DNA from 3 places in the Streptomyces sp. AN091965 genome. Region 1 is predicted to be linked to each of the others. Evidence: riboswitches for the same ligand, from Rfam matches in the RefSeq annotation. Region 1 holds a riboswitch; each other region holds the start of a gene.

What was found. A riboswitch is a leader RNA that binds a small molecule or an ion and turns the genes downstream of it on or off. The one in region 1 is predicted to bind cobalamin.
Region 2: linked by a shared signal. The riboswitch ahead of MQV74_RS36695 (CoA-acylating methylmalonate-semialdehyde dehydrogenase) and the one ahead of MQV74_RS27255 (ribonucleoside-diphosphate reductase subunit alpha) in region 1 are both predicted to bind cobalamin.
Region 3: linked by a shared signal. The riboswitch ahead of MQV74_RS13090 (ABC transporter substrate-binding protein) and the one ahead of MQV74_RS27255 (ribonucleoside-diphosphate reductase subunit alpha) in region 1 are both predicted to bind cobalamin.

Annotation. Positions count from the first base shown of each region.
Region 1 is NZ_JALDMY010000001.1:6,382,546-6,392,419, forward strand. Features, by position in the region: gene MQV74_RS27255 (ribonucleoside-diphosphate reductase subunit alpha) at 1-2,004, opposite strand, end outside; adenosylcobalamin-variant (AdoCbl-variant) riboswitch at 2,151-2,249, opposite strand; gene MQV74_RS27260 (hypothetical protein) at 2,582-3,217, opposite strand; gene mctP (monocarboxylate uptake permease MctP) at 3,286-4,905, opposite strand; gene MQV74_RS27270 (DUF3311 domain-containing protein) at 4,902-5,189, opposite strand; gene MQV74_RS27275 (YbdD/YjiX family protein) at 5,310-5,510, opposite strand; gene MQV74_RS27280 (carbon starvation CstA family protein) at 5,507-7,648, opposite strand; gene MQV74_RS27285 (GntR family transcriptional regulator) at 7,914-8,747, opposite strand; gene MQV74_RS27290 (extracellular solute-binding protein) at 9,091-9,874, shown strand, end outside.
Region 2 is NZ_JALDMY010000001.1:8,935,188-8,945,061, forward strand. Features, by position in the region: gene tsaD (tRNA (adenosine(37)-N6)-threonylcarbamoyltransferase complex transferase subunit TsaD) at 1-533, shown strand, start outside; gene MQV74_RS36685 (GNAT family N-acetyltransferase) at 533-1,105, shown strand; gene alaS (alanine--tRNA ligase) at 1,133-3,793, shown strand; cobalamin riboswitch at 3,937-4,116, shown strand; gene MQV74_RS36695 (CoA-acylating methylmalonate-semialdehyde dehydrogenase) at 4,289-5,788, shown strand; gene MQV74_RS36700 (acyl-CoA dehydrogenase family protein) at 5,797-6,954, shown strand; gene MQV74_RS36705 (enoyl-CoA hydratase/isomerase family protein) at 6,951-8,018, shown strand; gene mmsB (3-hydroxyisobutyrate dehydrogenase) at 8,015-8,971, shown strand; gene MQV74_RS36715 (enoyl-CoA hydratase) at 8,964-9,770, shown strand; gene MQV74_RS36720 (HAD family hydrolase) at 9,830-9,874, opposite strand, start outside.
Region 3 is NZ_JALDMY010000001.1:3,122,771-3,132,644, reverse strand. Features, by position in the region: gene glnII (glutamine synthetase) at 1-576, opposite strand, end outside; gene MQV74_RS13130 (hypothetical protein) at 755-1,225, opposite strand; gene MQV74_RS13125 (arsenate reductase family protein) at 1,389-1,757, opposite strand; gene MQV74_RS13120 (hypothetical protein) at 1,925-2,281, shown strand; gene MQV74_RS13115 (DUF2252 domain-containing protein) at 2,513-3,853, shown strand; gene MQV74_RS13110 (asparaginase) at 3,941-4,906, shown strand; gene MQV74_RS13105 (haloacid dehalogenase-like hydrolase) at 4,991-6,124, opposite strand; gene MQV74_RS13100 (AraC family transcriptional regulator) at 6,318-7,190, shown strand; gene MQV74_RS13095 (VOC family protein) at 7,196-7,642, shown strand; cobalamin riboswitch at 7,666-7,851, shown strand; gene MQV74_RS13090 (ABC transporter substrate-binding protein) at 8,001-9,014, shown strand; gene MQV74_RS13085 (FecCD family ABC transporter permease) at 9,011-9,874, shown strand, end outside.

The sequences.
Region 1 (9,874 bases):
GCCGAGCTCCTTGAGGTCCTGCACCAGGTAGGAGTTCACCTGGAGGAACTCGCCGGACAGCGTCTCGCGCTTGAAGAGGTTGGAGACCTGCGGCTCGATGCACTCGTAGACGCCCGCGATGGACGCGATGGTGGCCGTCGGGGCGATGGCGAGGAGCAGCGAGTTGCGCATGCCGACCTTGCCGATGCGCGTCCGCAGGGCCTCCCAGCGCTCGGGCCAGGCCCGCTCCGTCTCGTAGTGGTCGGGGTGCAGGACGCCGCGGGCCGTGCGGGTCTTCTCCCAGGCGGGCAGCGGCCCGTGGCGCTCGGCGAGGTCCGCGGACGCCTCGTACGCGGCGAGCATGATCCGCTCGGCGATCCGCGTGGAAAGGGCCTTGGCCTCGGCCGAGTCGAAGGGCAGCCGCAGCTGGAAGAAGACGTCCTGCAGGCCCATGGCGCCGAGGCCCACCGGGCGCCACTTGGCGTTGGAGTTCCCGGCCTGCTCGGTCGGGTAGAAGTTGATGTCGACGACGCGGTCGAGGAACGTCACGGCGGTGCGGACGGTGGCGTCGAGGCGCTCCCAGTCGATGTCCCCGTCGGCCACGAAGGCACCGAGGTTCACCGAGCCGAGGTTGCACACGGCCGTCTCGCCGTCGTCCGTGACCTCCAGGATCTCCGTGCACAGGTTGGAGGAGTGCACGGTGTGGCCGGGCTCGGCGGTCTGGTTGGCGGTGCGGTTGGAGGTGTCCTTGAAGGTCATCCAGCCGTTGCCGGTCTGCGCGAGGGTGCGCATCATGCGGCCGTACAGATCGCGGGCGGGCATGGTCTTCTGCGCCAGGCCCTCGGCCTCGGCCGCGCGGTATGCCGTGTCGAACTCCTCGCCCCACAGGTCGACGAGCTCGGGCACGTCGGCGGGGGAGAACAGCGACCACTCCTGGTCGGCGGCGACCCGGCGCATGAACTCGTCCGGGATCCAGTGCGCCAGGTTCAGGTTGTGGGTGCGCCGGGCGTCCTCGCCGGTGTTGTCCCGCAGCTCCAGGAACTCCTCGATGTCGGAGTGCCAGGTCTCCAGGTAGACGGCGGCGGCGCCCTTGCGGCGGCCGCCCTGGTTCACGGCGGCGACGGAGGCGTCGAGCGTCTTCAGGAACGGCACGATGCCGTTGGAGTGGCCGTTCGTACCGCGGATCAGCGAACCGCGCGAGCGGATGCGGGAGTACGACAGGCCGATGCCGCCCGCGTGCTTCGACAGGCGCGCCACCTGGTGGTAGCGGTCGTAGATCGAGTCCAGCTCGTCGAGCGGCGAGTCGAGCAGGTAGCAGCTCGACATCTGCGGGTGACGGGTGCCGGAGTTGAAGAGCGTCGGCGACGAAGGCAGGTAGTCGAGGCGGCTCATCAGGCCGTACAGGGCGGCGACCTCGTCGAGGGCGCGCGCGGAGTCGTCCTCGGCGAGACCGGTGGCCACGCGCAGCATGAAGTGCTGCGGGGTCTCGATGACCTTGCGGGTGATCGGGTGGCGCAGCAGATAGCGGCTGTGCAGCGTGCGCAGGCCGAAGTAGCCGAAGCGGCGGTCGGCGCCGTCGGCGAGCGCGGCCTCCACGAGGCCGTCCAGACGGGTGCCGTGCAGGGCCGCGAAGTCGGCGGTGCGGTCGGCGATCAGGCCCTCGCGGTGGCCGACCGTGACGGACTCGGAGAACGACGTGACGCCCTGCGAGGCGGCTTCCTCGCGGATGCCGATCGTCAGGAGCCGGGCGGCGAGCCGGGAGTACGCGGGGTCCTCGGAGATGAGCCCGGCGGCCGCCTCGGTGGCGAGCTCCCGCAACTCCGCCTCGTCGGCCTTCGCCGAGCGGCCGCGCAGCGCGGCCGCGGCGACGCGTCCGGGGTCGGCGTCGGGAAGGTCGGCGGTGAGGTCGGTCAGGGTGCGCAGCAGGGCGGCGCCGGGCCCGTCGGTGGACGGGGCGGACTGCTCGGCGTGCTGCTGACCGGCTTCGGCCTGCGCTGACGCGGGCTCGGCGGGCGCGATGGTCACGTGGTGCTCTCCCTCGCTCGGCTCTGGGCATCGAGGCGGGCGAGGGCACACGGGCGCGACCGCGCGAGGCGGTACGTACGCCGCGTCCACCAGCCCATGTCCACGAGGCCCGGACGTCTGCACCCGGGCCGGGCGGCACGGGTGCGCTGTCGGCAGGTCCTCGGACTTTGTGGGTACGCAAATGCGCACACGTACACCGTTGCGGGACAGTTCCGGACTTCCACCGGATTCCCCTGCGGCGACAGCGAGGACGAGCATACATCTTGTGCCGGGTTTCGGTGGCGCCCCTAGATGTTGTGTCGGAGGTGACCGTTCCCTCACGGGGTGTGGTCGCTCGGGAGCACGTCGGAGCGTCAACTCGCCGGGGAGAAAGGGCAGACCGGGGGCCGGAAACCGGGCCTGGAGCGGGGTGGGGAGGGCCTGGCGCGGGGCCCGGCGCGAGGCAGGGAGGGCCCGCGCGGGGCCCGGCGCGGGCGGTGCGCCGGTGGACCGCCCGCCCGCGTTCGGCGGACCGCCAGCCCGCGTTCGGCGGACCGCCAGCCCGCGTTCGGCGGATCGGCCGCCCGCGTCCGGTGGGTCAGCCGCCCGCGCCCGGCGGGTCCTGCGGCGCGCCGTCGCCGTTCGGCGGCAGGTCCCCGCGCTCCACGGGGCGGCCCGTGTCGCCGCCGTCCGTGGGCAGGCCCTCGGGGTCGGCCGTCTCGGGCAGGGTCGCGTCGAGTTCGCGGTCGTCGGCGCGGTGGGCGGCCTCGGCGGCGGCGCGCAGCACCTCGCGGCTCACCGCGTCGCGGTCGGCGGAGAGCTGGACGCGCAGCCCGTTCTCCGTGCGGACGTACTCGTGCCGGGAGCCCGTCAGGCGGTACCAGCCCTTGCCGTCCTTCTCGCAGCGCGTGGCGACGGGCCGGACCGTGCGGCAGTTCCCGTCGGTGACGGTGCCCCGGTCGACGGAGAGTGTGAGCTGTGCGCCGCCCTCGTCCCGTACGTAGGTGGACTGGAAGCCGTAGTCGCCGATCACGCCCACCGACTGCCGGGCCAGCTCGAAGCCGTCGGCCTCCGTCACGTAGACGTGTTCCACGACGGTCTGCGCCGCCTCGGCGCGGGCCTTCAGCTCGGCGCGGTCCGGCGGTGCCGCGCTGTCGAGGCTGTCCGAGCCGCAGCCGGTGAGGGCGAGCGGCGCGAGGAGCAGGGCCGGGAGGAGGCGGCGGGAACGTCTCATGCGCACATCCTTTCGCATGCGTCCGCCGCCGCGCCCCGCCCGGCCCTGTCGCTCCGTACCGCCACGGCTCAGTGGCCCGCCCCCACCTTGGGCAGCTCGACGGCCACGCCCCGGTCACCGGCGTCCGCCGTGTAGTCCTCGGGGGAGGTCTCGTCGACGCCCTCGGGGGCCTTGAACGCCTTCAGGGCGAAGGTGAGGACGACCGTCACGACCACGTTCAGGACGAACGCCGTCAGACCGATGTAGCCGATCTCGCCGATGCCAGGGATCTCCTTGGAGGACCCGCCGAAGTGCTTCTGCGTGGGCGAGGCGACGCCGTAGGCGGCCACCGTGCCGTAGATCATGCCGACCGCCCAGCCGGCGAGCAGCGCCCACCGGTGGAACCACCGCGTGAACAGGCCGCCGACGAGCGCGGGCATGGTCTGCAGGATCCAGATGCCGCCCAGGAGCTGGAAGTTGATGGCGACGGTCTTGTCCATGGTGAGCACGAAGGCGAGGGCGCCCACCTTCACCAGGAGCGAGACCAGCTTGGAGACCTTGGTCTCCTGCTCGGGCGTCGCGTCGGGCTTGAGGAAGTCCTTGTAGATGTTGCGGGTGAAGAGGTTCGCGGCCGCGATGGACATGATGGCGGCGGGCACGAGCGCGCCGATGCCGATGGCCGCGAAGGCCACCCCGGTGAACCAGTCGGGGAACATGTCCTCGAACAGCTGCGGGATCGCCAGCTGCCCGTTGTCGACCTTCACCCCGGCCGCGATCGCCATGAAGCCGAGCAGCGCGAGCAGGCCCAGCATCAGCGAGTACAGCGGCAGGATGGTGGTGTTGCGGCGGATCACGTCCCGGCTGCGCGAGGACAGCGTCGCGGTGATCGAGTGCGGGTACATGAAGAGCGCGAGCGCCGAGCCGAGGGCCAGGGTCGCGTACGTCCAGGTCCCCGCGTCCCCGGGCACGAGCGCGCCGACGGGCTTGCCGGTCGCCTCGTTGGTCGCCGAGAACTTCTCGCTCGCCGCGTGGAAGACGTCGTCGAACCCGCCCAGTTTGATCGGGATGTAGATGATGGCCACCACGATCACGATGTAGATCAGGGTGTCCTTCACGAACGCGATCAGCGCCGGGGCCCTGAGGCCCGAGGAGTAGGTGTACGCGGCGAGCACGCCGAAGGCGATGAGCAGCGGCAGGTCCTTGACGAACCAGTTGGTGTCGTCGCCGCCGCCGACGCCCATCACGTCCAGGACGGCCTGGATGCCGACGAGTTGGAGCGCGATGTAGGGCATCGTCGCGAGGATGCCGGTGACGGCCACCGCGAGCGAGAGCCCCTTGGAGCCGAAGCGCCCGCGCACGAAGTCGGACGTGGTCACATAGCCGTGCTTGTGCGAGACCGACCAGAGCCGGGGCAGGAAGGTGAAGATCAGCGGATAGACGAGGATGGTGTACGGCACCGCGAAGAAGCCGGCGGCGCCGGCCGCGTAGATCGCCGCGGGCACGGCCACGAAGGTGTACGCCGTGTAGAGGTCGCCGCCGAGCAGGAACCACGTCACCCAGGTGCCGAACGACCGGCCGCCGAGGCCCCATTCGTCGAGGCTGTCGCTCTCGGCCCGGCGCCAGCGGGCGGCGAGGAAGCCCATGACGGTGACCGCGAGGAAGAAGAAGATGAAGACGGCGAGCGCGACGCCGTTCACGCCGTCGTTCATGAGCGCGCACCCCCCTGGCCGCGGGCGGCCTTGCGGGCGCGCTGGTCGCGCTGCCACAGCTGGTAGGCGATCATCGTGAGCGCGGTCGAGATCAGCACCCACAGCATCTGGTACCAGTAGAAGAACGGGATGCCGATGAAGGCCGGGTCGGCCTTCGCGTAGGAGCTCACCCAGAGCATGGCCACGAAGGGCGCCGCGAGACAGAGGGCGACGACCACGCGGACCGGCGTGACCACCGGCTGTCTCACTTCAGGCGCAACCGGCACTTCAGGCGCATCTGGCATACCGCGGCTCCGTTCGCTCACTTATCCCGTGTTTAACGTGCGGGAAATCTAAGCGACGGTCTTGGCCTACGGAACCCCTGTCCGTATAACGGACGAGCCACAGAAGGGTCGTCGGGGCGCTCAGCAGCAGCGGAAGCCCTGCCGCGGGTCCGACTCCTGGCGGTCCGTCCGCATACGCTCGAACGCCCGCCGGGTCGGCACCGCCGCGGCCGGATGCTCCTTGCGGACGTGCGCCACGTACCGCTCGTACGCGGACTCGTCCGTCAACTCCCGTACGTACCAGCGGACGGCGCGCAGCGCGCGGCGCAGCGGCCCGGTCACGAGGGGCCCGCCTGCGCGCGTTCGTAGGCGACCAGCTCCGCCTTCTCCTCCTTCGTGGCGACGAGCCCGGCGGGCGCGACGGTCCTCGACTCCACGAACGGCGCCTCGCTCAGGCGCGAGGACAGCGGGTCGCGGACGTGCCGGACGCAGACGCGGGCCGCGTCCACGAGCACGATCACGACGAGGATCGCGAGGGCCGCCGAAAGGACGCCGTCCACCGTGGAGTTGGTGACGACGGTGTGCATGTCGTCCATGGTCTTGGCGGGCGGCAGGACCTTGCCGTCGTCGATGGCGTCCTGGTAGACCGAGCGCTGCTTGAAGAAGCCCACGCGCGGGTCGTCGGAGAACACCTTCTGCCAGCTCGCCGTGAGCGTCACCGTCGCGTCCCAGACCAGGGGGACCCCGGTGATCCAGGCCCACTTGAGCCGCCCGGACTTCACCAGGAGCGTGGTGCACACGGCGAGGGCGACGGCGGCGAGCAGCTGGTTGGCGATGCCGAAGATCGGGAAGAGCTGGTTGATGCCGCCGAGCGGCTCGTGCACGCCGACCCAGAGGAAGTAGCCCCACAGGCCGGTCACGACGGCGCTGGTCAGCACCAGGCCGGGCTTCCAACTGACGTTCTTGAAGGGCTTGTAGATGTTGCCCAGCATGTCCTGGAGCATGAACCGGCCCACGCGCGTGCCCGCGTCGAGCGCGGTGAGGATGAACAGCGCCTCAAACATGATCGCGAAGTGGTACCAGAACGCCCGCAGCGAGTCCCCGGTGACCTTGGAGAAGATCTCCGAGACGCCGATCGCGAGGGTGGGCGCGCCGCCCGTGCGCGAGAGCAGCGAGCTCTCCTCGACGTTCTCGGCGGCCCGGGCCAGGTCCTCGGGGGAGATGGTGTACCCGAAGTTCGCCACCGCCCGGGACGCCTCCTGGACGGTGTCGCCGACCACGCCCGCGGGCGCGTTCATCGCGAAGTACAGGCCCGGGTCGATGATGCTCGCCGCGACCAGGGCCATGACCGCCACGGACGACTCCATCAGCATGGAGCCGTAGCCGATCATCCGGACCTGGGTCTCCTTCTGGATCATCTTCGGCGTCGTACCGGAGGAGATCAGGGCGTGGAAGCCGGAGAGCGCGCCGCACGCGATCGTGATGAACACGAACGGGAAGAGCGAGCCCGCGAAGACCGGCCCGTCGCCGCGCGAGGCGAAGTCGGTGACCGGGTCCATCTTCAGCGTCGGCAGCGTGAGGACCACGCCGAGCGCGAGCAGCACGATCGTGCCGATCTTCATGAACGTGGACAGGTAGTCGCGCGGCGCGAGCAGCATCCACACCGGCAGGATCGAGGCGATGAAGCCGTACGCCACCAGCCAGACCACCAGCGTCGACGGGGCGAGGGTGAAGGCCTCCGCCCAGGAGGACTCCGCCACCCAGCGGCCCGCGACGAGCGCGAGCAGCAGCAGGCCGATGCCGATGAACGAGACCTCGCTGACCCGGCCCGGCCGCAGGATCCGCAGGTAGAAGCCCATGAACAGGGCGATCGGGATCGTCATCGCGATCGAGAAGGTGCCCCAGGGCGAATCGGCGAGCGCGTTCACGATCACGAGCGCGAGCACGCCGAGCAGGATGATCATGATGGCGAAGGTGGCGAGCAGCGCCGCGGCCCCGCCGAACGGGCCGATCTCGTCCCGCGCCATCTGACCGAGCGACTTGCCGTCGCGGCGGGTGGAGAAGAACAGGACCACCATGTCCTGCACGGCCCCCGCGAAGATCACCCCCGCGATGATCCAGATGGTGCCGGGCAAGTACCCCATCTGGGCGGCGAGCACGGGCCCCACGAGGGGCCCCGCGCCCGCGATCGCCGCGAAGTGGTGGCCGAGCAGGACGCGCCGGTCGGTCGGGTGGAAGTCGATGCCGTTGTCGAGCCGTTCGGCGGGGGTGGCCCTGCGCTTGTCGACGCGCAGGACCTTGTGCGCGATGAACTTCGCGTAGAAGCGGTAGGCGATGGCGTACGAGCCGAGGGCGGCGGCCACCATCCAGGCGGCCGACACCTCCTCGTCCCGGGAGAGCGCGAGCACGGTCCAGCCCGCGGCGCCGACCAGCGCGACGAGGCTCCAGATGACTAGGGTCTTGGGGGTCGCTGTGCGCACGGGCCGTCCTCCCGGTCGCGTGTCTGCGGTGACGGGAGGACGGTAGGGCAGGAAAGTGATCTGCGCCATGGGGTGGACAGGGTGAAACGCGGTGCGGCCCGGGGCGCGGGGCGTGGCGGGCCGGGCGGAACGCGGTGGGGCCGCGGCCCCGGGCCGGGCGGAATGCGCTGGGGCCGGGGCCCCGGGCCCGGCGGGCGGGGCGCATCGCGGTGCGGCCGGGGCGCGACCCGCTTCCGTGCCCCGGCCCGGTGGTGCTGGTGCCGCCTCAGTCCTGCGGCCGCTTGAGCCGGGCCACGAACTTGTACCGGTCGCCCCGGTACACCGAGCGCACCCACTCCACCGGCTGCCCGCCGCCGTCCACGGAGTGCCGCGACAGCATCAGCATCGGAAGGCCCACGTCGGTGCCGAGCAGGCCCGCCTCGCGCGGGGTCGCGAGGGAGGTCTCGATGGTCTCCTCGGCCTCGGCGAGGTGCACGTCGTAGACCTCGGCGAGCGCCGTGTAGAGCGAGGTGTACTTCACCAGCGAGCGTCTGAGCGCCGGGAAGCGCTTCGCGGACAGGTGCGTGGTCTCGATGGCCATCGGCTCGCCGCTGGCGAGCCGCAGGCGCTCGATGCGCAGGACCCGCCCACCGGCGGCGATGTCCAGGAGACCGGCGAGGGTGTCGTCGGCGGTGATGTACCCGATGTCCAGGAGCTGAGAGGTCGGCTCCAGACCCTGGGCCTTCATGTCCTCGGTGTACGAGGTGAGTTGGAGCGCCTGCGACACCTTCGGCTTGGCCACGAACGTGCCCTTGCCCTGGATGCGCTCCAGACGGCCCTCGACGACCAGCTCCTGCAGGGCCTGGCGCACCGTCGTGCGCGAGGTGTCGAACTCGGCGGCGAGCGTGCGCTCGGGCGGCACCGGGGTGCCCGGCGGCAGGGTCTCGGTCATGTCCAGCAAGTGCCGCTTCAGGCGGTAGTACTTGGGTACGCGGGCCGGGCGCACGGACTTGCCGGGGCCGGAGCCGTCGCCCGCCACCGGGAGGGGAGCGGCCGTGCTCGTGGATGCCGACGTCGAGGTGCCGACCTCGGCCCGGGTACTGCCCGCCTCTGTGCCCATGCTCCGCCTTCCCCGTTCCTGCGCTGCTCTCACCGGCTCCTGTGCTGCTGCCGTCACCGGCTCCTCCGTCTGTCGCGGCTCACATCGTGGCACGGTCCGGGCCAGGGGGGTCACCCCTGTTCGAGCGAAGCCGTGAGGGGTGAGCCGTGCCGCTCAGGTGTCGGTCCGATAACGGAGCCGACTGCCCTTCTTATACACCCTTGACACCCCAAAAGGTCTAGGCCAAGCTCCCCCGTACTGGTCTACACCATTAAAGACCAGGTCCAGTCCCACGGGCAGTCTTTCGGTCCTCTTGGTCGCTGCGGGTGGGGGGTTGGCTGGGTGGCATCCAAAGGAGGATGACGTGAAGCGCAAGCTCATAGCGGCTATCGGTGTCGCGGGCATGTTGGTCTCGATCGCGGCCTGCGGCAGCGACGACAAGGACGACAAGGGCTCCGGGGCCGACGGCTTCAAGGGCGAGACGCTGACGCTCTGGGCCATGGACGGCTCGACGCCGGACGGCTGGACGAAGGACGTCAAGGCGGCCTTCGAGAAGAAGACGGGCGCCAAGCTCAAGCTCGAGGTCCAGGACTGGAACGGCATCCAGCAGAAGCTGACCGCCGCCCTCTCCGAGGAGAACCCGCCGGACGTCTTCGAGATCGGCAACACCCAGACGGCCGCCTACGCCAAGTCCGGCGGCCTCGCCGACCTGAGCGACCTCAAGAAGTCCCTCGGCGCCGACTGGACCGACTCGATCAACAAGTCCACGGTCGTCGACGGCAAGCAGTACGCCGCCCCGTGGTTCGTGCTGAACCGCGTCGTGCTCTACAACAAGAAGGTCTGGGCCGACGCGGGCATCAAGAAGACGCCCAAGACCCGTGACGAGTTCTACGCCGACCTGAAGAAGATCGGCGACAAGACCGACGCGGAGCCGATCTACCTGCCGGGCCAGAACTGGTACCACTTCGTGGGCCTCGTCATCGGCGAGGGCGGCGAGCTGGTCAAGAAGGACGGCGACAAGTACGTCTCCAACCTGGCCGACCCGAAGGTCGCCAAGGCCGCGGAGACCTACAAGAAGTTCCAGGCCCTGTCCAAGGCGCCGAAGAACAAGGACGAGGCGACCCCGCAGCAGGCCGAGGTCTTCGCCA
Region 2 (9,874 bases), 2.6 Mb from region 1:
TCGGCCTGCCCTACCCGGGCGGTCCGGCCGTCGACCGCGCGGCCCGCGAGGGCTCGCCGGACGCCGTCGCCTTCCCGCGCCCGCTGACCGGGCCGCGCGACGACCCGTACGCCTTCTCGTTCTCCGGTCTGAAGACCGCCGCGGCCCGCTGGGCCGAGAGCCACCGGGGCGGCGAACTGCCGGTCGCCGACGGGGCCGCCGCGCTCCAGGAGGCCGTCGCCGACGTCCTGACCCGCAAGGCGGTCGCCGCCTGTACCGCGCACGGCGTGGGCACCCTCGTGGTCGTCGGCGGCGTCGCCGCCAACTCCCGGGTGCGGGCCCTCGCCGAGGAGCGCTGCCGGGCCGCGGGGATCACCCTGCGCGTCCCGCCGCTGGGCCTGTGCACCGACAACGGCGCGATGATCGCCGCCGTGGGCGACCTCCTGGTGCGCGCGGGCGCCGAGCCCGCGCCCCTCGACGTGTCCATCGACCCCTCGGCGCCACTGGAGCACGCCGCGCTGCACCCCACCGCCCGCGTCGCGAGGGCCGCCTGATGGCCGCCGTCGTGCACCGCCTCACGGGCCCCGGCCTGCTCGCCCACCGCGAGGGCATCCGCGCGGTCTACGCCGCCGCGTTCGCCGAGCCGCCCTGGCACACGGAGCCCGCCGAGGCCGACGTCTACCTGACCCGCCTCGCGGCCGACACCGCCCGGCCCGGCTTCGCGGGCGCTGTCGCCCTCGACGGCGAGCGGGTGCTCGGCTTCGCCACGGCCTGGACGTCGAGCACCCCGCTGCCCGGCACCCGCTCCTACCCGCGCGTCACCGCCGCGCTCGGCGCCGAGCGCACCGCCGCCTGGCTGTGCGGCGGCCTGGAGGTCGACGAACTCGCCGTCGTGCCCGGCGCGCACGGGCGCGGACTCGGCCGTACGCTCCTCGCCGCGGTCACGCGCGACGCGCCCGACGCCCGCTGCTGGCTGCTCACGTCCGTGCGGGCCGACGCCACCGTCCGCTTCTACGAGCGGCTCGGCTGGCGGCAGGTCACCCACCCCGCCCCCGACGGCCACGGCGTCGCCGTCTTCCTCGGCCCCGACCACCCGGCGCGCACCGCCGCCGCACCGCCCCTGTAACCCCTGAGCCCCCGCCCGGAGCACGCCTTGCGCACCGCCGACATCCGCACCCGCTTCCTCGACTTCTTCGCCGAGCGCGGCCACACCGTGGTGCCCAGCGCCCCGCTGCCCACGCCCGACCCGACGCTCCTGTTCGTCAACGCGGGCATGGTGCCGTTCAAGCCGTATCTGACCGGCGAGGCCGCGCCGCCGTGGCCGCGCGCCACCAGCGTGCAGAAGTGCGTGCGCACCCTCGACATCGAGGAGGTGGGCAAGACCACCCGGCACGGCTCGTTCTTCCAGATGAACGGCAACTTCTCCTTCGGCGACTACTTCAAGGAGGAGGCCATCGGCTTCGCCTGGGAGCTGAGCACCCGCTCCGTCGCCGACGGCGGCTACGGACTCGACCCGGCGCGGATCTGGGTGACCGTGCACCACTCCGACGCCGAGTCGCGGGCGCTGTGGCGGCGCGTCGCGGACCTGCCCGACGAGCGGATCGTGGCCCGCGGCGACGAGGACAACTTCTGGTCCATGGGCGTGCCGGGACCGTGCGGGCCCTGCTCGGAGCTGTACTACGACCGGGGCCCGGCGCTCGGCCGCGCGGGCGGCCCCGCCGTCGACGAGGACCGGTACATGGAGTTCTGGAACCTCGTCTTCATGCAGTACGAGCGCGGCGAGGGCACCGGCAAGACCGGCTACCCCCTGCTCGGCGAACTCCCGCGCCGCAACATCGACACCGGCATGGGCCTGGAGCGCATGGCCACCCTGCTCCAGGGCGTGGACAACCTCTACGAGATCGACGAGACCCGGCCCGTCCTCGACCGTGCCGCCGAGCTCGCCGGGGTCCGCTACGGCGCCGACGCCACCGACGACGTACGGCTGCGCGTCGTCGCCGACCACGTCCGCACCGCCCTGATGCTGCTCGCCGACGGCACCGCGCCCGGCAACGAGGGCCGGGGCTACGTGCTGCGCCGCATCCTGCGCCGCGCCGTGCGCTCCCTGCGCCAGCTCGGGTACGGCGACCCGGCCCTCGCGGACCTCCTTGCCGTCGCCCGCGACCGGATGGCGCCGAGCCACCCCGAGGTCGCCGACTCCTTCGCGCGCATCGCCGACCAGGCCCAGGGCGAGGAGGACGCCTTCCGCGCCACCCTCAAGCAGGGCACCACCGTCCTGGACACCGCGGTCACCCGGGTCAAGGCCGACGGCGGGCGCCAACTGCCCGGCGCCCAGGCCTTCCTGCTGCACGACACCTACGGCTTCCCCATCGACCTCACCCTGGAGATGGCCGCGGAGCAGGGCGTCGAGGTCGACCGCGACGGCTTCGCCGCGCTCATGCGCGAGCAGCGCGAGCGGGCCCGCGCCGACGCCCGCGCCCGCAAGTCCGGCTCCGCCCCCGACACCTCGGCCCTGCGTACCGTCCTCGACGCGCACGGGCCCACCGACTGGCGCGCCTGGGAGACCCTGGCGACGGACTCCCGCGTCCTCGCGCTGCTGGGCCCCGCGGGCCCGGTCCCGGTCGCCCGGGACGGCGAGATCGTCACCGCCGTCCTGGACCGCACCCCGTTCTACGCCGAGTCCGGTGGCCAGGACAGCGACGCCGGACGGCTCACCGGGGCCTCGCTGGAGGCCGAGGTGCTCGACGTGCAGCGGCCGCTGCCCGGCCTGGTGGTCCATCAGCTCCGCGTCACCGCGGGGGAGGTGGCCGTCGGCGACGCCGTGCACGCCGCCGTCGACCCCGAGTGGCGCCTCGGCGCGCGCCAGGCCCACTCGGGCACCCACGTGCTGCACGCCGCCCTGCGCGAGATCCTCGGCCCGACCGCCCTGCAGTCCGGCTCCTACAACCGCCCGGGCCAGCTGCGCCTCGACTTCCCCTGGCGCGGCGCCCTCTCCGCCACCGTTCGCAGCGAGGTCGAGGAGGCCGCCAACCGCGCGCTCCGCCGCGACCTGCCCGTCGGCGTGCGCTGGATGACGCTGCCCGAGGCCAAGGAGCTCGGCGCGCTCGCGCTGTTCGACGAGACGTACGGCGAGCGGGTGCGGGTGGTCGAGATCGGCGGCGCCTGGTCGCGCGAGCTGTGCGGCGGCACCCACGTCGAGCACGCCGCGCAGATCGGCGTCATCGCGCTGACCGCCGAGTCGTCGGTGGGCGCGGGCATGCGGCGCCTGGAGGCCGCGGTCGGCATCGAGGGCTTCGGCTACCTCGCGCGCGAGCGCGACCTCGTCGCCGGCATCGCCGAGCGGCTGCAGGCACCGCGCGCCGAACTCCCCGACCGCGTCGCCGCGTTGCTCGACCGGCTCAAGGCCGCCGACCGGGAGAACGAGCGCCTGCGGCAGGCGGCCCGTGCCGCCCGCGCCGCCGAACTCGCCGGGCGGGCCGTCGAGGTGGGCGGCGCGTACGTGGCCACCGCGACGGCGGAGGGCCACGCGGGCGCCGCGCGGGCCCTGGCCCTCGAAGTGCGCGGACGGCTGCGCCCCGAGCGGCCGGGCGTGGCCGCCGTGACCCTGTCCGGCGACAAGCCGGTCCTCGCCGTGGCCGTGAATCAGGCGGCGCAAGACGCGGGCCTCTCGGCGTCCGCCCTGGTCAAGCGGCTGCTCGGCGGTCGCGGCGGTGGCTCGGACGAGGTCGCGCAGGGCGGCGGGGCGGACCGGGACGCGCTCGCGGCGGCCGTGGCCGGGCTCTCCGGCGTCGTACGCGAGGAACTAGGCGCCTGAGCGCCGCGCGACCAGCCACGACGGCCGTCGTTCGCCCACGGCCCCGCGTGGCTGGTCGCGCTGTTCCCCGGGCCCCTCCGGGGGGCACCAGGGGTGTCGTAGGGGTCGGTCTCCGTGGACTTAGTAGGACGTCCAAGTATATGGTCGTGACCAAGGCCCGCGGTGCAGGGAAGCCGGTGTGAATCCGGCACGGTCCCGCCACTGTGACCGGGGAGCGCGTTCCCACGAAGGCCCGAACGTCACTGACGGGGAAGCCCGTCGGGAAGGCGGGGAGCGCGCGCTGATCCGGGAGTCAGGATACCGGCCGCGGGGTGTTCCGTGTTGTCCACGAGGATGGAGCAGACACGCATGGCCCCGGTGCGCACCCACGACCCCGGAGATCCGGACCTGCGAGCGGTGATCCCCGCTGCCTGACGGCTGTTCGGCGTGCCCTGCGACGGTACGCGGCCCAGCCCTGCCATCCCCGGACCACACCTGACGAGAGAGCAGGCCCCCATGGTCCGTGAACTGACCCATTTCATCGGCGGCGAGCACACCCCGGGAACCTCGGGAACGCACGCCGACGTGTACGACCCCAACACCGGTGACGTCCAGGCACGCGTACCGCTCGCACACCGCGCGGACACCGAGGCGGCGATCGCGAACGCCGCCGAGGCGCAGCCCGCCTGGGGCGAGTGGAACCCGCAGCGCCGCGCCCGCGTCCTGCTGCGGTTCCTCCAGCTCGTCGAGGACGAACGCGACGCCCTCGCCCGCCTGCTGTCGTCCGAGCACGGCAAGACCGTCGCCGACGCGCACGGCGACCTCCAGCGCGGCCTGGAGGTCGTGGAGTTCGCCGCGGGCGTCCCGCACCTGCTCAAGGGCGAGTTCACCGACAACGCCGGAACCGGCATCGACGTGCACTCGCTGCGCCGCCCCCTCGGCGTCGTCGCCGGGATCACGCCCTTCAACTTCCCCGCGATGATCCCGCTGTGGAAGGCCGCGCCCGCGCTCGCCTGCGGCAACGCCTTCGTCCTCAAGCCGTCCGAGCGCGCCCCGTCCGTCCCGCTGCGCCTGGCCGAGCTGTTCCTCGAAGCGGGCCTGCCGCCGGGCGTCCTGAACGTCGTCAACGGCGGCAAGGAGTCCGTCGACACGCTCCTTGCGGACCCGCGCGTCAAGGCGCTGGGCTTCGTCGGGTCCACGCCCGTCGCCGCGCACGTGTACGCCACCGCGGCCGCCCACGGCAAGCGCGCCCAGTGCTTCGGCGGCGCCAAGAACCACATGATCGTGATGCCGGACGCCGACCTCGACCAGGCCGTCGACGCGCTGATCGGCGCGGGCTACGGCTCCGCGGGCGAGCGCTGCATGGCGATCTCCGTGGCCGTCCCGGTCGGCGAGGCCACCGCCGACGCCCTGGTGGCCCGCCTCAAGGAGCGCGTCGGTTCGCTGCGCATCGGCCGCTCCGACGACCCCGAGGCCGACTTCGGGCCGCTGGTCGGCCCCGACGCCGTCGACCGCGTCCGCTCCTACGTCGACCTCGGCGTCGAGGAGGGCGCCGAACTCGTCGTCGACGGGCGTGCCTTCACCCTGGCAGGGCACGAGCGCGGCTTCTTCGCGGGCGCCTCGCTCTTCGACCGCGTCACCCCGGACATGCGGATCTACCAGGAGGAGATCTTCGGCCCGGTCCTGTCCGTCGTACGGGCCGCCGACTACGAAGAGGCACTGCGGCTGCCCACCGAACACCCCTACGGCAACGGTGTCGCCCTCTTCACCCGCGACGGCGACACCGCCCGCGACTTCACCCGGCGCGTGGACACCGGCATGGTCGGCGTCAACGTCCCCATCCCGGTCCCCGTCGCCTACCACACCTTCGGCGGCTGGAAGCGCTCCGGGTTCGGCGACCTCAACCAGCACGGCCCCGACGCCATCCGCTTCTACACCCGCACCAAGACCGTCACCTCGCGCTGGCCCTCCGGGGCGAAGGAAGGCGCGAGCTTCACGATCCCGACGATGGCGTGAGCGCCCCGATGACCGCCACGACCACCACCCTGCTCGGCGCGGACCAGCTCGCCCTCGTCGAGACCACCCTCGACTTCGCCGAGGAACACCTCGCCCCGCACGCCCTCGCCTGGGACCAGGACAAGCACTTCCCGGTCGACGTGCTGCGCAAGGCCGCGGACCTCGGGCTCGGCGGCGTCTACGTCGACGAGGCCGCGGGCGGCTCCGGCCTGACCCGGTCCGACGGCGTCCTCGTCTTCGAGGCCCTGGCCTCCGGCTGCCCCTCCGTCGCGGGCTATCTGTCCATCCACAACATGGTCGCCTGGATGCTCGACCACTACGGCGACCGCGCCCAGCGCGCCCGCTGGCTGGGGCCGCTGACCTCCATGGACCGGCTCGGCAGCTACTGCCTCACCGAGCCGGGGGCCGGTTCGGACGCCGCCGCGCTGAGCACCCGCGCCGAGCGCGACGGCGACGCGTACGTCCTCACCGGCGTCAAGCAGTTCATCTCCGGCGCGGGTGCCGCGCACGTGTACGTGGTGATGGCCCGCACCGGAGGCGGCGGACCCGACGGCGTGTCCGCGTTCGTCGTCGAACGCGACGACCCCGGCCTGTCCTTCGGCGCGAACGAGAAGAAGATGGGCTGGAACGCGCAGCCCACCCGGCAGGTCGTCCTCGACGGTGTGCGCGTCCCCGCCGACCGGCTGCTCGGCGGCGAGGGCAACGGCTTCCGCATCGCCATGAACGCCCTGAACGGCGGCCGCCTCGGCATCGCCGCCTGCTCCCTCGGCGGCGCCCGCAGCGCCCTCGACCGCAGCCTCGTCCACCTCGCGGACCGGGAGGCGTTCGGCGCCCCGCTGCTCGACGCCCAGGCGCTGCGCTTCGAGCTCGCCGACATGGCGACGGAGCTGGCGGCGGCCCGCGCCCTGGTCCGGCAGGCCGCGCAGGCCCTCGACCAGGGCGACCCGCAGGCGCCGCAGCTGTGCGCCATGGCCAAGCGGTTCGCCACCGACACCGGCCACTCCGTCGCCGACCGCGCCCTCCAACTCCACGGCGGCTACGGCTATCTGACGGAGTACGGCATCGAGAAGCTGGTCCGCGACCTGCGCGTGCACCGCATCCTGGAAGGAACCAACGAGATCATGCGTCTGATCGTGGCCCGCGGCCTCACGGGGGCGCTGCGATGACCGAAGAGCCCGTCCTGATCCGCACCGAGGGGCGCGCCGGCCACCTCACCCTCAACCGGCCGCGCGCCCTGAACGCCCTGACCCACGCCGTGGTCCGCGCCGTCGACGAGGCGCTGACCGCCTGGGCGGCGGACCCGGCCGTCGAGACCGTCGTCCTCACCGGCGCGGGCGAACGCGGCCTGTGCGCGGGCGGCGACATCCGGCAGATCCACGAGGACGCGCGCACCGGCGCCGGGGCGTCCGCGGACTTCTGGCGCGACGAGTACCGCCTCAACGCCCGCATCGCCCGCTACCCCAAGCCCTACGTCGCCGTCATGGACGGCATCGTGATGGGCGGCGGCGTCGGCGTGTCCGCCCACGGCAGCGTCCGCGTCGTGACCGAGCGCTCCCGCATCGCCATGCCCGAGACCGGCATCGGCTTCGTGCCCGACGTCGGCGGCACCTATCTGCTCGGCCTCGCGCCCGGCGAACTCGGCACCCATCTGGCCCTCACCGGCGAGCCCGTGGGCGCGCGGGACGCCCTCCTGTGCGGCCTCGCCGACCACTTCGTCCCCTCCGCCGACCTGCCGCGGCTCCTCGCGGACCTCGCGACGGATCCGGTGCGCGACGTCCTCGCCCGGTACGTCACCGAGGCACCGCCCGGAACGCTCGCCGGACACCGGGAGTGGATCGACGCCTGCTACCCGGCCGCCACGGTCGAGGAGATCGTCGACCGGCTCCAGGCCCACGGCTCACCGGCCGCGAAGGAGGCCGCCGAGACCCTCCTCGGCAAATCGCCCACCGCCCTCAAGGTCACCCTCAGGGCGCTGCGCGGCGCCCGCGGGCTCGGCCCCCTCGAACGGGTCCTTGAGCAGGAGTACCGCGTGTCGTGCGCGGCCCTCGGCTCCGCCGACCTCGTCGAGGGCATCCGCGCCCAGGTCATCGACAAGGACCGCGCCCCGCGCTGGTCCCCGGCCACGCTCGCCGAGGTCACCGGCGCCGACGTGGACCGCTACTTCCTGCCGCTCGGCGCGCGCGACCTCGTGCTCGGCGGCGGCGCACCCGCACAGGAGGAGCCGTGGTGAACCCCGCAGCACAGGGCCGGGCGGGCGGCGTCGTCGCCTTCGTGGGCCTCGGTCACATGGGCGGTCCGATGGCCGCCCGCCTCGTCCGTGCCGGACACCGCGTCGTGGGCCACGACCTGGTGCCTCAGGCGCTCGCCGCCGCCGTGGCCGCGGGGGTCGAGGCCGCCCCTTCGGCGGTGGCCGCCGCGGCCGAGGCGGACGTCGTCCTCACCATGCTCCCCGCGGGCCGGCACGTCCTCGCCCTCTACGAGGACGAGGGCCTGCTCGGCGCGGCCCGGCCCGGCACGCTGTTCGTGGACTGCTCCACGATCGACGTCGCCGACGCCCGCGCCGCGCACGCGGCGGCCGCCGCCGCGGGGCACGCCGCCGTCGACGCCCCGGTCTCCGGCGGCGTCGTGGGCGCGGAGGCGGGCACGCTCACCTTCATGGCCGGCGGCGCCGCCGCGGACGTGGCCCGCGCCGAGCCGCTCCTCGCCGCGATGGGCAAGAAGGCCGTGCACTGCGGGGCCGCGGGCGCCGGGCAGGCCGCGAAGATCTGCAACAACATGATCCTCGGCATCTCGATGATCGCCGTGAGCGAGGCCTTCGTCCTCGGCGAGAGCCTCGGCCTGTCCCACCAGGCCCTGTACGACGTGGCGTCCACGGCGTCCGGCCAGTGCTGGGCGCTCACCACCAACTGCCCCGTGCCGGGCCCGGTCCCCGGCTCGCCCGCCAACCGGGACTACCGCCCCGGCTTCGCCGCTCCCCTGATGGCCAAGGACCTGGGCCTCGCCGCCGCCGCGATCAGCGCGGGCGGGGTGCGCGCCGAACTCGGCCTGCGCGCCGCGGAGATGTACCGGGACTTCGCCCAAGGGCCCGGAGCCGAGCAGGACTTCTCCGGGATCGTCGAGGCCCTCAGGAACTCCGGAATCGTCGAGGCCCTCAGGAATCAGGAAGGACAGACGCATGAGTGACCTCGCCGAGACCCCCACCGGGGCCTACGAGACCATCCTCGTCGACCGGGCGGCCGCCCCGCGCACGGCCCTGCTCAGGCTCAACCGGCCCAAGGCGCTCAACGCGCTCAACCTCCAGCTCATGCGGGAGGTCGTCGCGGCGGCCGAGGAGCTCGACCGGTCCCCGGACGTCGGCTGCATCGTCCTGACCGGGTCCGCGAAGGCGTTCGCCGCGGGCGCCGACATCAAGGAGATGCGGCCGCGCGGCTACCTCGACATGTACCTCAGCGACTGGTTCACCGCGTGGGACCGGCTCGCCCAGCTGCGCACGCCCACGGTCGCGGCCGTGTCCGGCTACGCCCTCGGCGGCGGCTGTGAACTCGCCATGCTCTGCGACGTCCTGCTCGCCTCCGACACCGCGGTGTTCGGACAGCCCGAGATCAAGCTCGGGGTCATCCCCGGCATCGGCGGCTCCCAGCGCCTCACCCGCGCCGTCGGCAAGGCCAAGGCCATGGAGCTGTGTCTGACCGGCCGCACCATGGACGCCGCCGAGGCCGAGCGCGCCGGACTCGTCTCCCGGGTCGTCCCCGCGGAGGACCTGCTCGCCGAGGCCCTGGCGGTCGCCGAGACCGTGGCGGGCATGTCGCTCCCCGTCGCGATGATGGCCAAGGAGGCGGTGAACCGCGCCTTCGAGACCACCCTCACGGAAGGCGTCCGCTTCGAACGCAGGCTGTTCCACGCCGTGTTCGCGACCCACGACCAGAAGGAGGGGATGGGCGCCTTCGTGGAGAAGCGCCCGCCGGAGTTCCGCCACCACTAGGCACGGCCCCCCGCGCCGCCCGTCCCCTTCCCTCCTGGCTGCGGGGAAAGGGACGGGTGCTAGCGCCCGCCGAGCCAGTCCACCACGGTGCGGGCCGAGAACTC
Region 3 (9,874 bases), 3.3 Mb from region 1:
GGAGACTTCCAGCGGGGACAGCGGGCCGACCTGGAACTCCCACTGGCCGGGCATGACCTCGGCGTTGATGCCGGAGATGCCGAGACCGGCCTTGAGGCAGTTCTCCAGGTGGGCCTCGACGATGTCACGGCCGAAGATCTCGTCCGAGCCGACGCCGCAGTAGTAGCCGCCCTGCGCGGCGGGGAAGCCGCCGACGGGGAAGCCGAGCGGGCGGTCGCCCTCGAAGAACGTGTACTCCTGCTCGATGCCGAAGATCGGCTCCTGCGCCGCGAACCGCTCCTCGACCTCGGCGAGCAGCGCCCGCGTGTTGGAGGAGTGCGGCGTCATGTCCGTGTTCAGGACCTCGCACAGGACCAGGATGTCGGCGCCGCCGCGGATCGGGTCCGGACAGGAGAAGACCGGCTTCAGGACGCGGTCGGAGGCGTGGCCCTTCGCCTGGTTCGTGGACGAGCCGTCGAAGCCCCAGAGGGGGAGCTCGGCGCCCTGTGCGTCATCGGTGAGGATCTTGGTCTTGGAACGGAGCTTGGCGGTCGGCTCGGTGCCGTCGATCCAGATGTACTCAGCCTTGAAGGTCACGGGCCTCATCCTTAGAACACTTGGTACGGCGCAGTCGTGCGGGTGCTGCGGGCCGTGGCGATGACGGCAGCCTGTCAACACGCGATTTCCCGTCCGTTGCCCATATGTGAACCCCGTGTTACCTGGGGCGGGAGTGGTTCAGATCACCCCGCGGGGCCGGTGCCGGGCGGGCGCGGCGCTACTTGATCACCGCGTTGGCCGCCGCGATCAGCAGGCCGATCGCCGCGTCGGCGACGCCGATGAGCACGGCCGAGCGCCTGCGGTAGCCCGAGCGCAGCGCGGCGAAGGTGCCCCAGCCGAAGAGCAGGGCCGCGTTCAGGCCGAGCCCGGTGTACGTGACGCTCCGCTCGGGCCAGTCCATGATCCCGGCGAGGACGAGGAGCGCGACGGTCGGCCAGCAGGCGATGACCACCGGCCACTCGTCGGCGAGCGCCCAGCCGAGCTGGCGCCAGCGGTGGCTGCCGCTGCCCGGCCTGTGCGTGGCCATGTGGTGGGCGTAGCCGTGGGCGAGCGCCGCCGTGCCCGCGGTGACCATGACCCAGGCGGCGTCGTAGTACGGCGTGAAGCGCTCGCCCTCGGACTGCAGGGCGGCGAGCAGCGCGCTCGCGAGCACCGTGCCGTAGACGCCCCCGGCGAGCCAGCTCCGCACGGGCCGCTCCCTTCACTCGTCCCGCGCCGCCGGTGCGGCCCGGGTGGAGCGCTCCACCCTACGTACGAATGTGCAGGTGTTTGTAAAGGTTTGCCCGCTCTTGTCGCTCGGTCGCCCTGCGCCTGTCCCGGTCGCCGGGCCGGGCGCGGGGCGTCCCGGCGCGTCACCGCCCCAGCGCGTCCCGCACCGCCTCCTCCGTGCGGGCCACCACCGCCGTGCCGTCGTCCGCCGTGATGATCGGCCGCTGGATGAGCTCGGGATGCGCGGCGAGCGCCTCGATCCACGCCTCGCGGCCGGAGTCGTCGCGCGGCCAGCGGGCCCGGTCCTTCAGATCGAGCTCCTTGGCGGCGGCCTCCTGGGTGCGGGTGATGTCCCAGGGTTCGAGGCCGAGCCTGCCGAGCACGACGCGGATCTCGTCGGCGCTGGGCACGTCCTCCAGATAGCGGCGCACCGTGTACGCGGCGCCCTCCGCGTCGAGCAGCGTCAGGGCGCTGCGGCACTTCGAACAGGCGGGGTTGATCCAGATCTCCATGCCGCACACGCTACCTCCGAACCATCCGCCCCACGCCCCCTCAAACCCCTTCTGGCCAGCGGGGATTGCCTCGCTGGGCACGGGCCGTTGTCAGTGCCGGCACGTAGAATGGAAGCAATGTTCGAAGGGGCCCGCGAGGGTTCCCGAACCGCGACAGGAGGATGTCCGTGCCCGCTGCCGCAGTCCCGTCCCTGCCCGCCGAGCCGACCGCCCGCTCCCGCAACCGCACCCCGTCCCGAGCGTCCCGCACCCCGTGCCCGGCCCAGCAGCCGCTGCTCGACGTGCCGTACGTCCCGATGGAGAAGCACCCCCTGCCGCCCGGCCGCCCCCGCGAGTGGTACGTCACGCACAACCGCCGCCTCAAGGCCATGCGCCTGGCCATCGCCCTGCTCGACGCGGGCGTCTGGGTGCCGAACCAGGCGAGCAACGTACGGATACGCACGATGGCCGAAACGGTGGGCATCCACCCCCCGTCCGACACGACGTGCCACATGGTGCGCGCCTTCATGCGCTACAACCGCTGACGCGGATCCTCCCCGGGCCCGGCGTCACCCGCTCGGCGTACCCGACATGCGCGCCCGCGCGCTCCGGCGTTGGCTGCTCTTGGTCCCTCACACCCGTCCGGCGTGTGCGGCCGTGCGCGCGGCGCGACCGACGGGGTCGCGGGGGGAGAGCCTCCTGACCACGGGAAGAGGGGCGGGCCCGGGGTGCCCCGCGAGCACCCCGGGCCCGCCCGCCGAAAGGGGAGACCGCCCATGACCACCGCGGCCGAGCGCGCGGAGCGGGGCAAGGCCGCCCGCAAACGGGCCTCCCGGTCCTCGCACGGGATCTGGATCCCCTCGGCGGACCGGCCCGACCCGGTGGCCGTCCTGGAGCGGCAGGCCGCCGACCGCGTGCAGGAGCTCCTTCCGATCCGCTACGGGCGCATGGCCGCGTCCCCGTTCGCCTTCCTGCGCGGAGCCGCCGCCGTGATGGCGGGCGACCTCGCCGCCCAGCGCCACACCGGCCTCACCGTGCAGCTCTGCGGGGACGCGCACCTGCTGAACTTCGGCGTGTTCGCCTCACCCGAGCGCCGCCTCCTGTTCGACCTGAACGACTTCGACGAGACGTACCCCGGCCCCTTCGAATGGGACGTCAAACGCCTCGCCGCCAGCGTCGCCGTGGCCGCCCGCGAGACCGGCAGGGGCGAGGACGGGGCCCACGACGCGGCCCTCGCCGCCGTCACCGCCTACCGCACCGGCATCCGGCGCCTGGCCCGCAAGGGCGAGCTGGACGTCTGGTACGCCAGCGTCGACACCGACGACCTGCTGCGCCTCATGGGCTCCGCGCGCCGGCGCGAGCGCGCCGAGGCCCGCCTCGCGCACGCCCGCCGCCGCACCAGCCTGCAGGCCCTCGGCAGACTCACCGAGGTCGTCGACGACCGCCGCCGCATCGTCCACGACCCGCCCCTCCTCGAGCCGGCGGGCGCCCCCGACATGGCCGCCCTGCGCAAGATCTTCGGCGACTACCGCTCGACGCTCGCCGAGGAGCGCCGCCTCCTGCTCGACCGCTACCGCTTCGTCGACGCCGCCCGCAAGGTCGTCGGCGTCGGCAGCGTCGGCACCCGCTGTTTCATCGTGCTGCTGACCGGCCGGGACGCCGAGGACCCGCTGTTCCTCCAGATCAAGGAGGCCGTGCGGTCCGTCCTCGAAGAGCATCTGCCCACCGGCCCCTACCTCCACCCGGGCCACCGCGTGGTCGCGGGCCAGCGCCTGCTCCAGGCCGCGGGCGACATCTTCCTCGGCTGGATGACGGGCCCGCAGGGCCGCGCGTACTACTGGCGCCAGCTGCGCGACATGAAGGGCTCCGTGGACGTCGCCGCCCTCGAACCCGCCGAACTCCTCGCCTACGCCCGCCTCTGCGGCACCGCCCTCGCCCGCGCCCACGCCCGCTCCGGGGACCGTGTGGCCATCGCCGCCTACCTGGGCTCCGCCGACACCTTCGACCGGGCCGTCGCCGCCTTCGCCGTGCGCTACGTCTCCCAGAACGCGACCGACCACAAGGCGCTGACCAGCGCGATCGAGGCCGGGGTCCTCACCGCGACCACGGCGTACTGACGGGGCCCGCCGCCCGGACCGCCGTGTGACGCGCGCAACCACGCCTCCTGGTTTCGGGCCGGTGCGGGCCCGGGGAGAGCCTCCGGCATGACCACAACCGTCAGTGTCTTCACCCTCGGCGGCACCATCTCCGCCCAGTCCGGCGGTGGCTCCACCCGCCTCACCGGCTCCCAGACCCTCGCCACCGTCCCCGTCCCGGACGGCGTCAAGACGGAGCTGCACGACGTCCGCAGGCTCCCGGGCTCCTCCCTGACCCTGGAGGACCTGGCCGACCTCGCGGAGCGCGTGGACGAGGCCACCGCCGCGGGCCACGGCGTCGTGGTCGTGCAGGGCACCGACACCCTGGAGGAGACGGCCTTCCTGCTCGACGTGGTGTGCGCGCCGCGCGCCCCGATCGTGGTCACCGGCGCGATGCGCCGCCCCGACCTGCCGGGCGCCGACGGCCCGGCGAACCTCGCCGCCGCCCTCGCCGTCGCCGCCGACCCGCACTGCCGGGGCCTCGGCGTCCTCGTGGTCCTCGCCGACGAGATCCACGCGGCCCGGCACGCGCGCAAGGCGCACACCACCTCGCTCACCACCTTCGTCTCGCCCGGCGCGGGCCCGCTCGGCCGCGTGGTGGAGGGCGTGCCGCGGATCCTGCTGCGCCCCCAGGAGCCCACCGTGGAGCGCCCGCTGCGGCTCGGGAACGCCGTCCGCGTGGCCCTGCTGACGCTCTCCCTCGGCGACGGCGGCGAGCTCCTGGACGCGGTGGACGACCGCTTCGACGGCCTGGTCGTGGCGGCCTTCGGCGCGGGCCACGCACCCCAGTGGCTGGTCGAACCGCTCGCGGCCCGCGCCGCCCGGATGCCCGTCGTCCTCGCCTCGCGCACCGGCGCGGGCCCGCTCCTCAGCGAGACCTACCGCGGCCCCGGCTCCGAGGCCGACCTGCTGTCCCGCGGCCTGATCTCCGCGGGGTCCCTCGACGCGCCCAAGGCCCGCCTGCTGCTCCACGCCCTCCTCGCGGCCGGCGCGGACCGCGGGACGATCGAGGCAACGTTCAACCGCCTGAGGTGAGCGCCCCGCCTGAGGTGAGCGCCCGAAGGGGCGCGGGGAACTGCGCGACCAGCCACGGACGAAGCGGCACATGCACCCCAACGCTCAGCCAATCTGCTCCGGCGTCACCGTCAGCCACCGCTTGTCCGCGGTCAAGGGCAGCCCCAACTCCCGTTGCCGCGCCGCGTTCTTCCGCTTCATCGCGTCCAGCTGCTTCATGTAGCTGTCCTTGCGGTTGACCCACACGCGGACGCCCCCGTGCCGCACGTCCGCCGAGTGGAAGAGCATCGGCCCGTCGCTCGACGGCGTGTCCCCGGCCACGAGGACGGGCTTCTTCCACTCGTCGATGTACGTGGAGATCGCCGCGGGCTTGCCCTGGTACCAGGTCAGCGGCGCCCACAGCCGAGGCGTCAGCTCGTAGCGGGCGAGCCGCGCCCGGTCCTTCGGCCCGAAGCGGCCCTCGGCGATCTCCTTGCGGGAGCTGGTGACGCGGCCGGTCCTCGGGTCCTTGAGCTGGAGGCCGACGCCGATGACGTTGCGCGGCTTCACCCCGTACCCGTACCGGGGGTCGGCGAGCACCATCCGCACCAGGTCCTCGCTCGCGGCGCTCACGACGTACACCTCGATCCCGTGCGCGCGCAGCGCCCCGTACAGCTCCCGCATGCCGGGGGAGAACTCGGGGCGCCGGACCTCGGTCCGCGTCACCTCGCCGTTCTCGTAGTACGTCGCCGGGATCGGCCTGTCGTACGCGAGCAGTTCGTCGACGTACCCCTTGAGCTTCTTCAGCGTGAAGCCGGAGAAGATCTGCGCGGCCCAGGGGTAGCAGACCTGGTCGTCGACCTCGCAGAGGCGGTTGTAGTAGCTGTAGAGGCTCTCCTTGTGCGTGGCCGTGTCCTTGAACGGGATGACCTTCAGGGACGGGTCCATCGACTTCCGGGTCAGGACGCCCTTCATCTCCAGGAACGGAAGCAGCGCCTCCTCCAGGTCGTTGCGGTACGTCGTGTTGTCCGCGTCGAAGACGGCGTACGCGCCCTTGTGGGCGTTCTTGGCGATGACCTCGCCGAGCTCGGCGGCCACCGGCTTCGGCCAGTGCGCGAGCCGGACGGGCGCGTCGGACGGGCGCGCGTCGGCCGTGCCCGCGCCCGGCCACAGCGCGCCGCCCGCGAACACCGCCGCCGCGAGCGCCCCCGCGAGTCCGAGGGCCGCCCGCTTGCTCCTGCTTCGTGCTCGTACAGCCATGGTGTCCGTTCCTCGGGTCCTCGCCAGGTGGTGCGCCGCCCCGTGCGGAGCGGCGGGACATGCTACGAGCGCGCGGAGCCGATTCCCATGATCGATGTCACGGTGCGTGGCGGGCATGGGACGCGGCGGAGCGGGTAGTGGCGGGGGCACGCGCGCGGCCGCGCCCGGCTCCTCGCGCGGTCACAATGGACGCATGGACACCGCCCGCCGCGAGTTCGTCCGCGCCCCGCTCCCGCCGGAGCAGGGCGGCAAGGTCGTGTCCGCCGTGGGCTACCGCACGAGCGGCGAGACGCCGGGTCTGCACCGCGGCCTGCCGTCGCCGTATCTGACGCTGATCTTCTCGTTCGACGGGCCCGTCGTCACCGGCTCCACCGCGGAACAGGCCACCGGGCCCGACGCCGAGCGCACCGACATCGTCGTGGGCGGCCTGCACCAGAGCCCGGCGTACGTCGTGCAGCCCGAGCACCAGGCGGGCATCCAGCTCGCCGTGCACCCGCTCGCGGCCCGCTCGCTCCTCGGCCTCCCGGCCGCCGAGCTGACCGGACGGCTCGTCACCGACGGCACGGACGTCCTCGGCCGGATCGCCGCCGGCGTCCGCGAGCGGCTGTGCGAGGCCGACGGCTGGGACGAGCGGTTCGCCTGCCTCAACGCCTACTTGGCGCGCCGCGCCGCCGACGCCGAGCGCCTCGCCCCGGTCCGCCCCGAGGTCGCCGAGGCCTGGGCGTGGCTCGCCCGGCACCGGGGCGCGGGCACCCTGCGGGGCCTGGCCGCGCACGTCGCGCTCAGCGAGCGCCGCCTGACGGCCCTGTTCCGCGCCGAGACCGGCGTGACGCCCAAGCAGGCCGCCCGCCTGATGCGCTTCCAGCACGCGAAGGCGCGGGTCGTGCGCGCGGTCGTCGCGGGCGCGCCCGCCGACCTCGCCCGCGTCGCCGCCGACTGCGGCTACTACGACCACTCCCACCTGGTGCGCGACTTCCGCCAGTACACGGGCGCGAGCCCGAGCGCCTGGCTGGCCGAGGAGTGCCGGAATATCCAAGCCGGGGGACACCGCGACGGCGAAGACTGAGGGACATGAACACCAGCGAAGCGGTACAGAGCAGCCACACCTCCCCGAACCCGCGCACCCCGGACGTCTGGCCCACCTTCCAGGCCCACGACGCCCCCGCCCTCATCGACTTCCTCGTCACCACCGTCGGCTTCCTGCGCACCGCCGTGTACGAGGACGGCGGCCGCGTCGCCCACGCCCAGCTCGACTGGCCCGAGGGCGGCGGCGTCATGCTCGGCTCGTACGACCCGCGGTCGGCCGAGTGGTGCCTGCAGCCGGGGACGTTCGGCGCGTACGTCGTCACGGACCACGTCGACGCCCTCTACAGCCGCCTCAAGGAGGCGGGCGTAGAGGTCGTCCGCGAGATCGAGGACCAGCCGTACGGCAGCCGCGAGTTCGCCGTCGCGGACCCGGAGGGCAACAAGTGGTCCTTCGGCACCTACCGCGGCGAGCCGCACCCCGAGCAGGGGTGACGTCCTCCCGGCCCGCGGCGGGGTGATAGCTTGCGCACGCCAGTCGCGCCCGCACCCGGGCCAGGGAATCCGGTGGGAATCCGGAACTGACGCGCAGCGGTGAGGGGGACGGGCGGGACCAGCGGCCACTGGATGTCACGGACATCCGGGAAGGCGGCCCCGCCCGGACGAACCCGAGTCCGAAGACCTGCTGGCACCGCCGACCGCGCGCCGGGCGGCGGGGTTTCGCAGACCAGGCTCCGCGCATGAGCCATGAGACCCGGGAAGACCTGTGCCTCCTCTCGTCCCTCGCGCACGCCGCGCGGCCGCCCGCCCCCGCAGTGCCGCCCCCGGTGCCCGCACCGCCCCCGGGCCGCGCCTGACCGCCCTGCTCGCGGCGGGCGGCCTGCTCCTGCTCACCGCCTGCGGCGGCTCGGCCGAGCGGAGGGACGCGGGCGCCAAGGCCCCCGGCTACCCGGTGACCGTCACCTCCTGCGGCGAGAAGGCCGAGGTCACCTCGCCGCCCGAGCGGGCGGTCTCCCTCGACCAGGGTTCCACGGAGATCCTGCTCTCCCTCGGCCTCGCCGACCGCATGGCGGGCACCGGCACCTGGACCGACCCGGTCCTGCCCGGCCTGAAGAAGCAGAACGCGAAGGTCGAACGCCTCGCCGACCGCTACCCGTCCCTGGAGAAGGTCCTCTCCAAGGAGCCGGACTTCGTCAGCGCGTCGTTCCTCTACACCGTCGGCAAGGGCGGCGTCGCCGACCGCGCCAAGTTCACCGAGCTCGGCGTCCCCGTCTACGTCTCGCCCACCGACTGCGCGGGCAAGGACAACGGCGGCGACGGCGACGGCACCCGCACCAAGACGCTCACCATGGACACCGTCTACGGCGAGATCCGCGACCTGGCCCGGGTCTTCCACGTCCAGGCGCGCGGCGAGCGCCTCGTCGCCGACCTCAAGTCCCGCGTCACCCGGGCGAAGCGGACGCTCAAGTCGTCCGACGCGTCCGTCCTGTACTGGTTCTCCGACTCCAAGGCGCCCTACATCGCGGGCTGCTGCGGCGCGCCCGGCGTCATCACGCGCGCCCTCGGCGTCCGCAACGTCTTCGCCGACACGCGCGCCGAGTGGCCCCAGATCAACTGGGAGACCGTGGCCGACCGCGACCCGGACGTCCTCGTCATCGGCGACCTCACCCGCAAGGCCCAGTCGGCCGAGAGCGCCCGCCAGAAGATCAGGTTCCTGGAGTCCAACCCCGTCACCAAGAACCTCACGGCCGTGAAGAAGAAGCGGTACGTGCTGCTCAGCGGCCAGGCCCTCAACCCGACGATCCGCACGGTCGACGGCATCGAACAAGTCGCGGCGGGGCTGCGCGCGTTCGGCCTGGCGCGGTGAGCACCGCCGTGCGCGAGCGGACGCGCGGCTCCCGGCGCGGACGGCACGGCGCCGGGCGCGCGGCGCTGCTGTGGGCGGCGGGCCTGGTGGCCCTGCCGCTGTCGGTGGCCGTCGCCGTCACCATCGGCCCGGCCGACATCTCCGTACCGGACGTCTGGGCGGCGGTGGCCGCCCACCTCGGCTGGGGCGAGGCCGAGCTCACCCCGCTGCGCGACGGCATCGTATGGAACCTGCGCATGCCGCGCACCCTGCTCGCGGGCGTCTGCGGGGCGGGCCTCGCCGTGTGCGGCGCGGTCCTCCAGTCGCTCCTGCGCAATCCGCTCGCCGACCCCTTCGTCCTCGGCGTGTCCTCAGGGGCGTCCACGGGCGCGGTGGCGGTGGTGGTCCTCGGGGTCGGCGGGGGAGCGGTGTCGGTCTCCGGCGGGGCGTTCGCCGGAGCCCTGTGCGCGTTCGGCTTCGTGCTGCTCCTGAGCCAGGCGCTGGGTGCCACGACGGACCGCGTGGTCCTGTCCGGGGTCGCGGCCATGCAGCTCTTCTCCTCCCTCACCTCCTTCGTCATCCTGACGGCCGCCGACGCGGAGACGACGCGCGGCGTCCTGTTCTGGCTGCTCGGCTCGTTGAGCGGGGCGGACTGGACGGACGTGGTGGTGTGCGCGGCGGTCCTCGCCGTGGCCCTGGTGATCTGTCTGTCCCAGGCCCACACCCTCGACGCGTTCGCCTTCGGCCAGGACGCGGCGGCCGCCCTGGGCGTGCACGTCACCCGGGTCCGGCTGCTCCTGCTGTGCACCACGGCCCTGCTCACGGCCGCCCTGGTCAGCGCGGCCGGGGCCATCGGCTTCGTCGGCCTGACCCTGCCGCAC